Regions from separate parts of the Rahnella sp. 2050 genome, predicted to be linked through region 1. Evidence: predicted binding sites of a transcription regulator. Region 1 holds the regulator's gene; the other holds the start of a gene.
The links. Region 1 encodes LexA, which represses DNA repair genes until DNA is damaged. Its sites were predicted from a motif close to TNCTGTATGTACATACAGNA; they were not measured.

Region 1 (4,434 bases):
TTTGAAGGTGACTCGTAAGAGGAGGATGTTTTGTACAGAGAAGAGGTTGGGTACATCCGTGTACCCGTATCCTGAAGCGTTCCGGGTAGGAGCAGCTAAATCTCAGGATACGTCACTGGCACGCGAGGGGGAGTCGCGTCTTACCAGTGATATTTGTTTTTGGTTTCCCATTCATTGAGCTCTTTCTCGGCCTGATCTTTTTGATAGCCGTAACGCTCCTGAATTTTACCGACTAACTGATCACGTTTACCTTCAACCACTGTCAGGTCGTCATCAGTCAGTTTGCCCCATTGTTCTTTCACTTTCCCTTTGAACTGCTTCCAGTTACCGTCGGCTTGGTCCTTATTCATAAAATATCTCCTGTTACCTTGGGTTTTATGAACTGCATTTCGTCTTGCAGCTCGTCCTTAACACTTTAAAGGTTAGTAGAGAATCTCGATTAATCCTCCTTAAACAGGGATAAAAACCACTATTAGGATTAATCTAAAGCATGAAATAACGACAAAGCTGCGCTTATTTCTTTGAAAATAGCTGAAAAATCAGTGCGACGGAGACGAAAACCATGTGTCATGCCGCCAGTAACGACGCCATATCCAGCCCAGTGAAATCCCGCGTAACCCGAGGAATACCGTCAGCGCCAGCCACAACGCATGATTGCCCAGCAGCGGTAAAGTGAACAATGTCAGCCCGTACCCCAGCGCCGCCACCAGCATGCTGTTTCGCATATCCCGCCCACGCGTTGCGCCGATAAACATGCCATCAAGCAAATAGCACCAGACAGCCACCAGCGGCAGTATAATTTGCCAGCCAAGATATCGGTCCGCCAGCTCACGCAATTCCGGTAATGATGTCAGCGCATCAATGATCGCCCCACCCGCCAGCGCGTAAATCAGAGCAAAAAACAGCGCAACCAGCCCGGCCTGACGACACGCGGCATGCCAGACATTCAGCAGTTTTTCGCGGTTGCGGGCACCGAATGCCTCACCGGAATGCGCTTCGATAGCATAAGCAAAACCGTCAAGTGCAAACGCGGTAAATGTCAGCAGGTTCATCAACACGGCGTTGACCGCCACAATGTGGCTGCCCAGCCGCGCGCCCAGAACGGTCAGCGATGCAAAGCAAAGCTGCAACAGTAATGAGCGCAGCATGATGTCGCGGTTAAGCCCGAGAAGACGGCGCAAATTACCACGCCACGCGGAGGTGATTTCTGCGCCGGTGATACCGCGTCGTTTCATCACCCGCCAGACGAAATACAGCCCGATGAGTAGCGTGAAATACTCGGAGCTTGCCGTCGCCATGGCTGCGCCACGCACGTTCCAGCCCAGCCCGATCACCAGCCACAGATCCAGAATGATATTCAGCAAATTCCCGGCAATCAGCAAAATCACCGGCCCGCGAACGTACTGAATGCCGAGCAACCACCCGAGGATCACCAGATTCGCCAATGAAGCCGGGGCGCTGAACCAGCGGATTTCGATAAACAGCCTCGCCTGTTCAAGCACGGGCTGGCTGCCGCCGACAATGTGAAACGCCAGCTCCATCAGCGGATGACGGAATACCACAATAATGACGCCCGCCAGTACAGCCAGAAGGAAGGGTTGTACAAAAGCACGCGCCAGAAGCTGATTATCTTTCGCGCCCAGCGCCTGAGCGGTCATGCCGGTGGTACTCATCCGCAGAAACAGTAAGAGCATAAAAAGGAAAGTGGTGATCATCGAACCCACAGCCACGCCGCCGAGATAATCCGGGCTGTCGAGATGACCGATCACTGCGGTATCCACCAGGCCGAGGAGCGGCACCGTGATATTGGAAAAAATCATCGGCAATGCCAGCATCCAGAGCGCTTTATCGGCAGGGCTTAAAAAGGTGTTTTTGAGTGTGTGTCGCAGGGAATGATGTTGCATAGAGAATCTCATGCCGGAGGTTCAGGTTATGCCTGTAAATGACATCGCCCCGAAAGGGGCGATGATGAGAGAAACGCATTTCTCTTTGAATTCACATGGATGCCAGAGGCGGCCGCCATCCATATTCAATTAGTTTTAGTCTTGTCTATCTGACACAGCAATTTCTGACTTAGTCATATCTGACCGAGTAATTCGCGTTATATCAAGGCGGCAACTAAGCGAACGCCGGGAGCATACACAAGTATGTGACCGGGGTTCGCGAAGGCAGCCAACGCAGAGATAGCTCGAAGTACGAAGGTCAGATCCAGTCGCCGTTGCGGATAACACCTACGGCTAAGCCTTCAATGCTGAAATTCTGCTCGCGCAAATCCACCACGATCGGCTGAAACTCGCTGTTCTCAGGCAATAACTGCACCACACTGCCTTGTTTTTTCAGGCGTTTCACGGTGACCTCATCATCAATACGGGCCACCACAACCTGACCATTACGCACGTCTTGCGTTTTATGCACGGCCAGCAGATCGCCGTCAAGGATACCAATATCACGCATCGACATACCGCTGACACGCAGCAGGAAATCGGCGCTCGGCTTAAACATTGCCGGATCGATCTGATAGTGCCCTTCGATATGTTGCTGCGCCAGCAGCGGTTCACCGGCGGCAACGCGGCCAATCAGCGGTAAACCTTCTTCTTCTTCCATCAGCAGACGAATGCCGCGTGATGCACCGGAAACAATCTCAATAACACCTTTACGCGCCAGCGCTTTAAGATGCTCTTCCGCCGCATTGGGAGAACGGAACCCCAGACGTGATGCAATCTCTGCGCGGGTTGGTGGCATACCGGTGGTGGAGATATGATCGCGAATAAGGTCGTAGACCTCTTGTTGTCTGGTCGTTAAAGCTTTCATTCCGCCCCCTGGTTGTTTATACAGTCTTGCTGTGAGTATATACAGCTAAACGGTCAATGAAAACCTAAGATTGAATAAAAACAGGGCATAACGTTGATTCCTGGAATGCAGATTCCAAATCAGAACCATCGCGACCAAAAGATGCTGACCCAGACAAAAATCGCCAATATGATGGTCAGAAGTACGGCAGCAGAGCCGATATCTTTTGCGCGACCAGAAAGCACATGAAACTCAGGCCCGATGCGGTCTATTGCACATTCCACCGCGCTGTTGAGCAACTCCGTGACACAGACCAGCACGACGGATCCCACCAGCAGGATACGTTCAATGGTGCTGACATCAAGCCAGAAAGATAGCAAAATTAACGGGATAGCGACGCTGGCCTCCTGGCGAAATGCCGCTTCGTTTTGCCATGCCGCTTTGAATCCTTTCCAGGAATAGCCGGCCGCTTTATAAATTCGGGTAAATCCGGTGACTTGGTTCGCCATTTCGGGTACTGATCCTTAGAGTGTTTGCAGCATTTTAGCTTTTATATGACCACAGATCTCCACGGATCTTTCTGGTATCCTTGCGGCGAAATTGCTAACAAGAGGCTTCACGTTTTTATGTCAGGTTGGCGTAGACTTTATTACACATTATTGAATTTACCACTCTCATTGCTGGTAAAGAGCAAGGTCATACCTTCAGATCCGGTTACCGAGTTGCATTTAGACCCGACGCGGCCGATTTTGTACGTATTACCTTATAATTCCAAAGCCGATTTGCTGACGTTGCGTGCGCAATGTCTGGCGCAGAATCTGCCTGATCCTCTTATTCCGCTGGAAATTGACGGCACCCTGCTACCAAGCCATGTCTTTATAGCCGAAGGCCCGCGCGTATTCTCTTATTACACGCCGAAGCAGGAATCCGTAAAGCTGTTCCACGACTACCTTGATTTGCACCGCAATAATCCGGATTTAGACATTCAGATGTTGCCGGTGTCGGTAATGTTTGGTCGTGCACCGGGCCGTGAAGGTCAGGACGACACGCCGCATCTGCGCGTGCTGAACGGTATCCAGAAATTTTTCGCTGTGCTGTGGCTGGGGCGGGACAGTTTCGTCCGTTTCTCCAATACCGTTTCCCTGCGTTATATGGCGACGGAACACGGCACAGATAAGACGATTGCTCAAAAACTGGCACGTGTGGCGCGGATGCATTTCTCCCGTCAGCGTCTGGCTGCGGTTGGTCCGCGCCTTCCGGCACGTCAGGATTTGTTCAATAAATTGCTGGCCTCAAAAGCCATTGAGAAAGCGATTGAAGACGAAGCCCGCAGCAAGAAAATTTCCCACGAAAAAGCCCAACAAAACGCCATCGCCCTGATGGAAGAGATTGCCGCTGACTTCTCTTATGAAGCCGTGCGCCTCTCTGACCGTGTGCTGAGCTGGACGTGGAACCGTTTGTACAAAGGCATCAACGTTAATAATGCCGAGCGTGTACGCCAGTTAGCGCTGGACGGTCAGGAAATTGTGTATGTGCCTTGCCACCGCAGCCACATGGACTATCTGCTGCTGTCTTACGTGCTCTATCATCAGGGTCTGGTACCGCCGCATATTGCCGCCGGTATCAACCTGAATTTCTGGCCGG
Region 2 (4,434 bases), 1.2 Mb from region 1:
TTTTGCATATCCACCACGATAAGAACATGTTGCTCTGACACGATCCTTCCCCTCAAATGAACAGAATGAAATGCGCCTAAATTACTTTTTCACCAGCGGATGGTTATTCCACGGGCTGTCGGCAGCCGGTTTGGCGGTGCTGACTTTTGGCTTTTGCGGAGCCTGTGCTGAGAGCGGTGTGCGGCGCTTGCTGCGGGTCATATCCGGGCGCAGATGACCTTCAATGAAATCCAGATACAGCGTTTCCACTTCCTTACGCGCCCACGGCGTGCGGCGCAGAAATTTCAGGCTGGATTTCACACTCGGGTCGCTTTTGAAGCAGTTGATATTCACCTGCGAGGCCAGCGCCGGCCAGCCAAAGTTATCCACCAGCGTTGTCAGCAGTTTTTCCAGCGTGACGCCGTGCAGCGGATCTTTCGCTGCGCCAGGGTTTTGTGGTGTATCAGTCATTGGCTCGCTCTTCGTTAAAATGTCTGGGTCATGATTTTTAAGCCGCGCAGTCTACCACCCTTCTCGTTACGAAATCGCAATAAACTGCTCACGCAAGGCATGCAACTCGTCGCGCGTGTTGGCCGCCTCTTCGAATTCCAGATTTTGCGCGTGCGCATACATCTTGCTTTCCAGCTCTTTGATGCGTTGCTCCAGCGCTTTCGGCGTAAGCGATTTGAAGGTTTGCGCCGCTTCGGCATCGCGTTTGTCTTTGTTCTTTTTGGTTTTCGGCTGACCGAGTTGCAGGATGTCGGAGATCTTCTTGTTCAGCCCCATCGGCGTGATGCCGTTTTCGAGGTTGTACGCTTCCTGTTTGGCGCGACGTCGTTCAGTTTCTTCAATGGCGCGGGCCATTGAATTGGTAATTTTATCGCCATACAGAATCGCTTTACCGTTGAGGTTACGCGCCGCACGGCCGATGGTCTGGATAAGCGAACGTTCAGAACGCAGGAAGCCTTCCTTGTCCGCATCGAGAATCGCCACCAGCGACACTTCCGGCATGTCCAGCCCTTCGCGCAGTAAGTTGATGCCGACCAGCACGTCAAATTCCCCCAGACGCAAATCGCGGATAATCTCGACGCGCTCGACGGTATCGATATCAGAGTGCAGGTAACGCACCTTCTCGCCGTGTTCTTCCAGATACTCAGTCAGATCCTCGGCCATACGCTTGGTGAGCGTGGTGACCAGCACACGCTCGTTAATCGCCACACGCTTGCGGATTTCAGACAGCAGGTCATCAACCTGCGTGGTTACCGGTCGCACTTCGATGATCGGATCCAGCAAACCGGTCGGACGCACGACCTGATCGACCACATCGTCACCGGATTTCTCCAGCTCGTATTTGCCCGGCGTGGCCGAGACATAAATACTTTGCGGCGCCAGGGCTTCGAATTCCTCAAAGCGCATCGGGCGGTTATCCAGCGCCGAAGGCAGGCGGAAACCGTATTCCACCAGCGTTTCTTTACGCGAGCGGTCGCCTTTGTACATACCGCCGATTTGCGGAATGGTGACGTGCGATTCATCGACAATCAGCAGGCCGTCAGCCGGCAAATAATCAAACAGCGTCGGCGGCGGCTCGCCCGGCCCGCGGCCAGACAGATAACGTGAGTAGTTTTCGATACCGGAGCAATAACCCAGCTCGTTCATCATTTCGAGATCAAACTGCGTACGCTGGCTGATGCGCTGTTCTTCCAGCAATTTGTTGTTGGCCAGCAACACTTTGCGGCGATCCGCCAGTTCGACTTTAATTTCTTCCATCGCCTGCACAATACGTTCGCGTGGCGTGACGTAGTGCGTTTTCGGGTAGATGGTGAAACGCGGCACTTCATGCTGCACCTGGCCTGTCAGCGGATCAAACAGCGAAAGGCGTTCAACTTCCTGATCAAATAACTCAATGCGCAGCGCCAGATCGTCCGATTCCGCCGGGAACACATCAATCACTTCGCCACGCACGCGGAAAGTACTGCGCTGGAAAGCCTGATCGTTGCGTGCATATTGCAGTTCCGCCAGACGACGCAGGATCGAACGCTGATCGATAATCATCCCTTTGGTCAGGTGAAGCATCATTTTCAGGTATAAGTCCGGGTCGCCCAGACCGTAAATCGCAGAAACAGAGGCCACCACAATGACATCGCGCCGTTCGAGCAGCGCTTTGGTGGCAGAAAGACGCATCTGCTCAATGTGTTCGTTCACCGAGGCGTCTTTTTCGATAAAGGTATCGGAACTCGGAACATACGCCTCAGGCTGATAATAGTCATAGTAAGAGACGAAATATTCGACGGCGTTTTCCGGGAAGAACTCTTTCATCTCGCCGTATAACTGTGCGGCCAGCGTTTTGTTGGGGGCAAGCACCATCGTCGGACGGTTCAGATCCGCAATCACATTCGCCACGGTAAAGGTTTTTCCTGAACCGGTTACCCCGAGCAATGTCTGGTGCGCCAGTCCGTTCTCCAGCCCTTCTTCCAGACGGCGTATTGCCTCAGGCTGGTCACCTGACGGTTTAAATTCGGAATGCAGTTTGAACTCTTTACTCATGACGGGCTACCTGACTGAAATGGGAATGCATAGGGCCGTGCGCGCTGAACGGGTGAACAGTTTGCGGAAAAATAGTATGAAAGACTTCGCGATTTTTGCCAGCCCTGATTTTACCTTCGCTATAATACTGTATATAAAACCAGCTTCCAATCGATAAAAAGTGTTGGCGTTTTAACGTGCTGTCGATGCTGCACTTTTTTAGGATATGACGAATGAGAATTCTCACCATCAGATGACATTTTTTCCCAAAATCCGCATTCCCTCCATTTTCTGACCACAGGTTGACGAAGATTGACACAACTATGACGAACGAATTACGGCTGTATTGCTTTTAACTAACTCGTTGATTAAAAACAGTATCATTAAAAAGCTGCGAATACGGGCAAACTAAGCGGAACCCGCATGCTGACTCGTCTGTAGCAACTTTTCTCACTCTCATGCACAAGGTTATCCACAGGAATAGTGGATAAGTCCCAGCACGCCCCGCGCTGCGGGAGTTGGTAAAAAACTGAATTTTGCCTTCCGTGGGTCTGAAAGGTCTTTTTTAGTTATTTTTTATCTTTTTTATCTCCTTATTTATGCCTATTTTGCCTAAATTTCTGGGCTGATGTTTCTTGCAAAAAACAAAAGTGCATCTCACCAGAATTTTTTGCTCACGTTTGTCCATGTGTTTGCACCAAAAACAGTGAAGACGGCACTGGCAAAGTGCAGGTCACCGTGGACTACTCCTTATGGGGTAATCTCAAAAACCTCAGAAATGCTAATGAATAATCCGAAATCATCAGCGGCGCGCCTGTTAACACCCCTGTAACTTCTCTTTCCCTGGCCGTTTTTACAAACTTGGCCTGAGAGTTGCAACGTCTCTGCATGTGGAGGTTGCGACAGCCGGAACTGCTTTTTTCGCCCCGCCATAAAAAATGAGAATTTCCCTGCTTTCAGGCAGGAAAAATCATTTTTAGCGCAAGGAAATGCCCCTTAACCCCATTTATCACTGATTAAGGGGGATTTATCTGTAATTGATGCTGTCAGGTTAGCCGTCAACAAACGGAATTAAATTCTGCGTTGGGGCATTAACAGCGGAACATAAATGTCAGAAATATGACAGTGGCCGTCAAAATGAAGTTCAGCGGAAGGCTCCGTGCGGGAGGGAGGTCTGATGTTAAGTGTAAAATCAGTTAATCAGTATTATGGGCAAAAACATATTCTGTGGGATATCAATCTCGAACTGTACCGCGGTCAATGTACCTGCCTGATCGGGCGAAATGGCGTGGGAAAAACCACGCTGGTGAACTGCATCATGGGGCATCTTCCGGTGAAAAGCGGCGCCATCTCCTGGCAGTCGCGTGACGAAGAGCCGCAAAGTCTGCTGAATTTGCCGGTCGAAAGCCGCGCGCAAATGGGGATTGGTTATGTGCCACAGGGACGGCAGATTTTTTCGCAGATGAGCGTCGATGAAAACCTGCAAATCGCCATGATGGCCAGCCGGAATAAGACCCGTCGCGTGCCGGAAGAGGTGTATGACCTGTTTCCGACATTAAAGGAGATGGGGGCGCGCAAAGCCGGTGAGCTCGATGAAAGCCAGCAGCAGCAACTGGCAATCAGTCGTGCGCTGGTTCAGGAACCTGAATTACTGATTCTGGATGAACCGACCGAGCACACCAGCGCATCGATGGCGGCAAACATGGGCAATATCATTCACCGCCTGAACCGTGATCTCGGCCTGACATTGTTGCTGGTCGGTCATAAACTGCCGTTCATCCGCAGCGTTGCCGACCGGTTCTGCCTGGTCGACGGCGGACGCAACATCGCGCAAGGCACACTGGCGCAGCTTGACGATACATTAGTCAAAAATTATCTGACCGTCTGACGTCTCATGCCGTGAGACGGTTAAGATGAAGATACTGTCCCAAA

Region 2: the regulator LexA is predicted to act here: its motif matches at 2,649-2,668, upstream of uvrB (excinuclease ABC subunit UvrB).

Annotation. Positions count from the first base shown of each region.
Region 1 covers NZ_JBEPKE010000002.1:27,637-32,070, reverse strand. The annotation lists gene ABIC79_RS07380 (CsbD family protein) at 141-350, opposite strand; gene dinF (MATE family efflux transporter DinF) at 540-1,904, opposite strand; gene lexA (transcriptional repressor LexA) at 2,203-2,811, opposite strand; gene ABIC79_RS07365 (diacylglycerol kinase) at 2,931-3,299, opposite strand; gene plsB (glycerol-3-phosphate 1-O-acyltransferase PlsB) at 3,417-4,434, shown strand, end outside.
Region 2 covers NZ_JBEPKE010000002.1:1,178,857-1,183,290, reverse strand. The annotation lists gene ABIC79_RS12765 (isochorismatase family protein) at 1-41, opposite strand, end outside; gene ABIC79_RS12760 (VF530 family protein) at 82-450, opposite strand; gene uvrB (excinuclease ABC subunit UvrB) at 517-2,523, opposite strand; gene ABIC79_RS12750 (ABC transporter ATP-binding protein) at 3,680-4,390, shown strand; gene bioD (dethiobiotin synthase) at 4,395-4,434, opposite strand, start outside.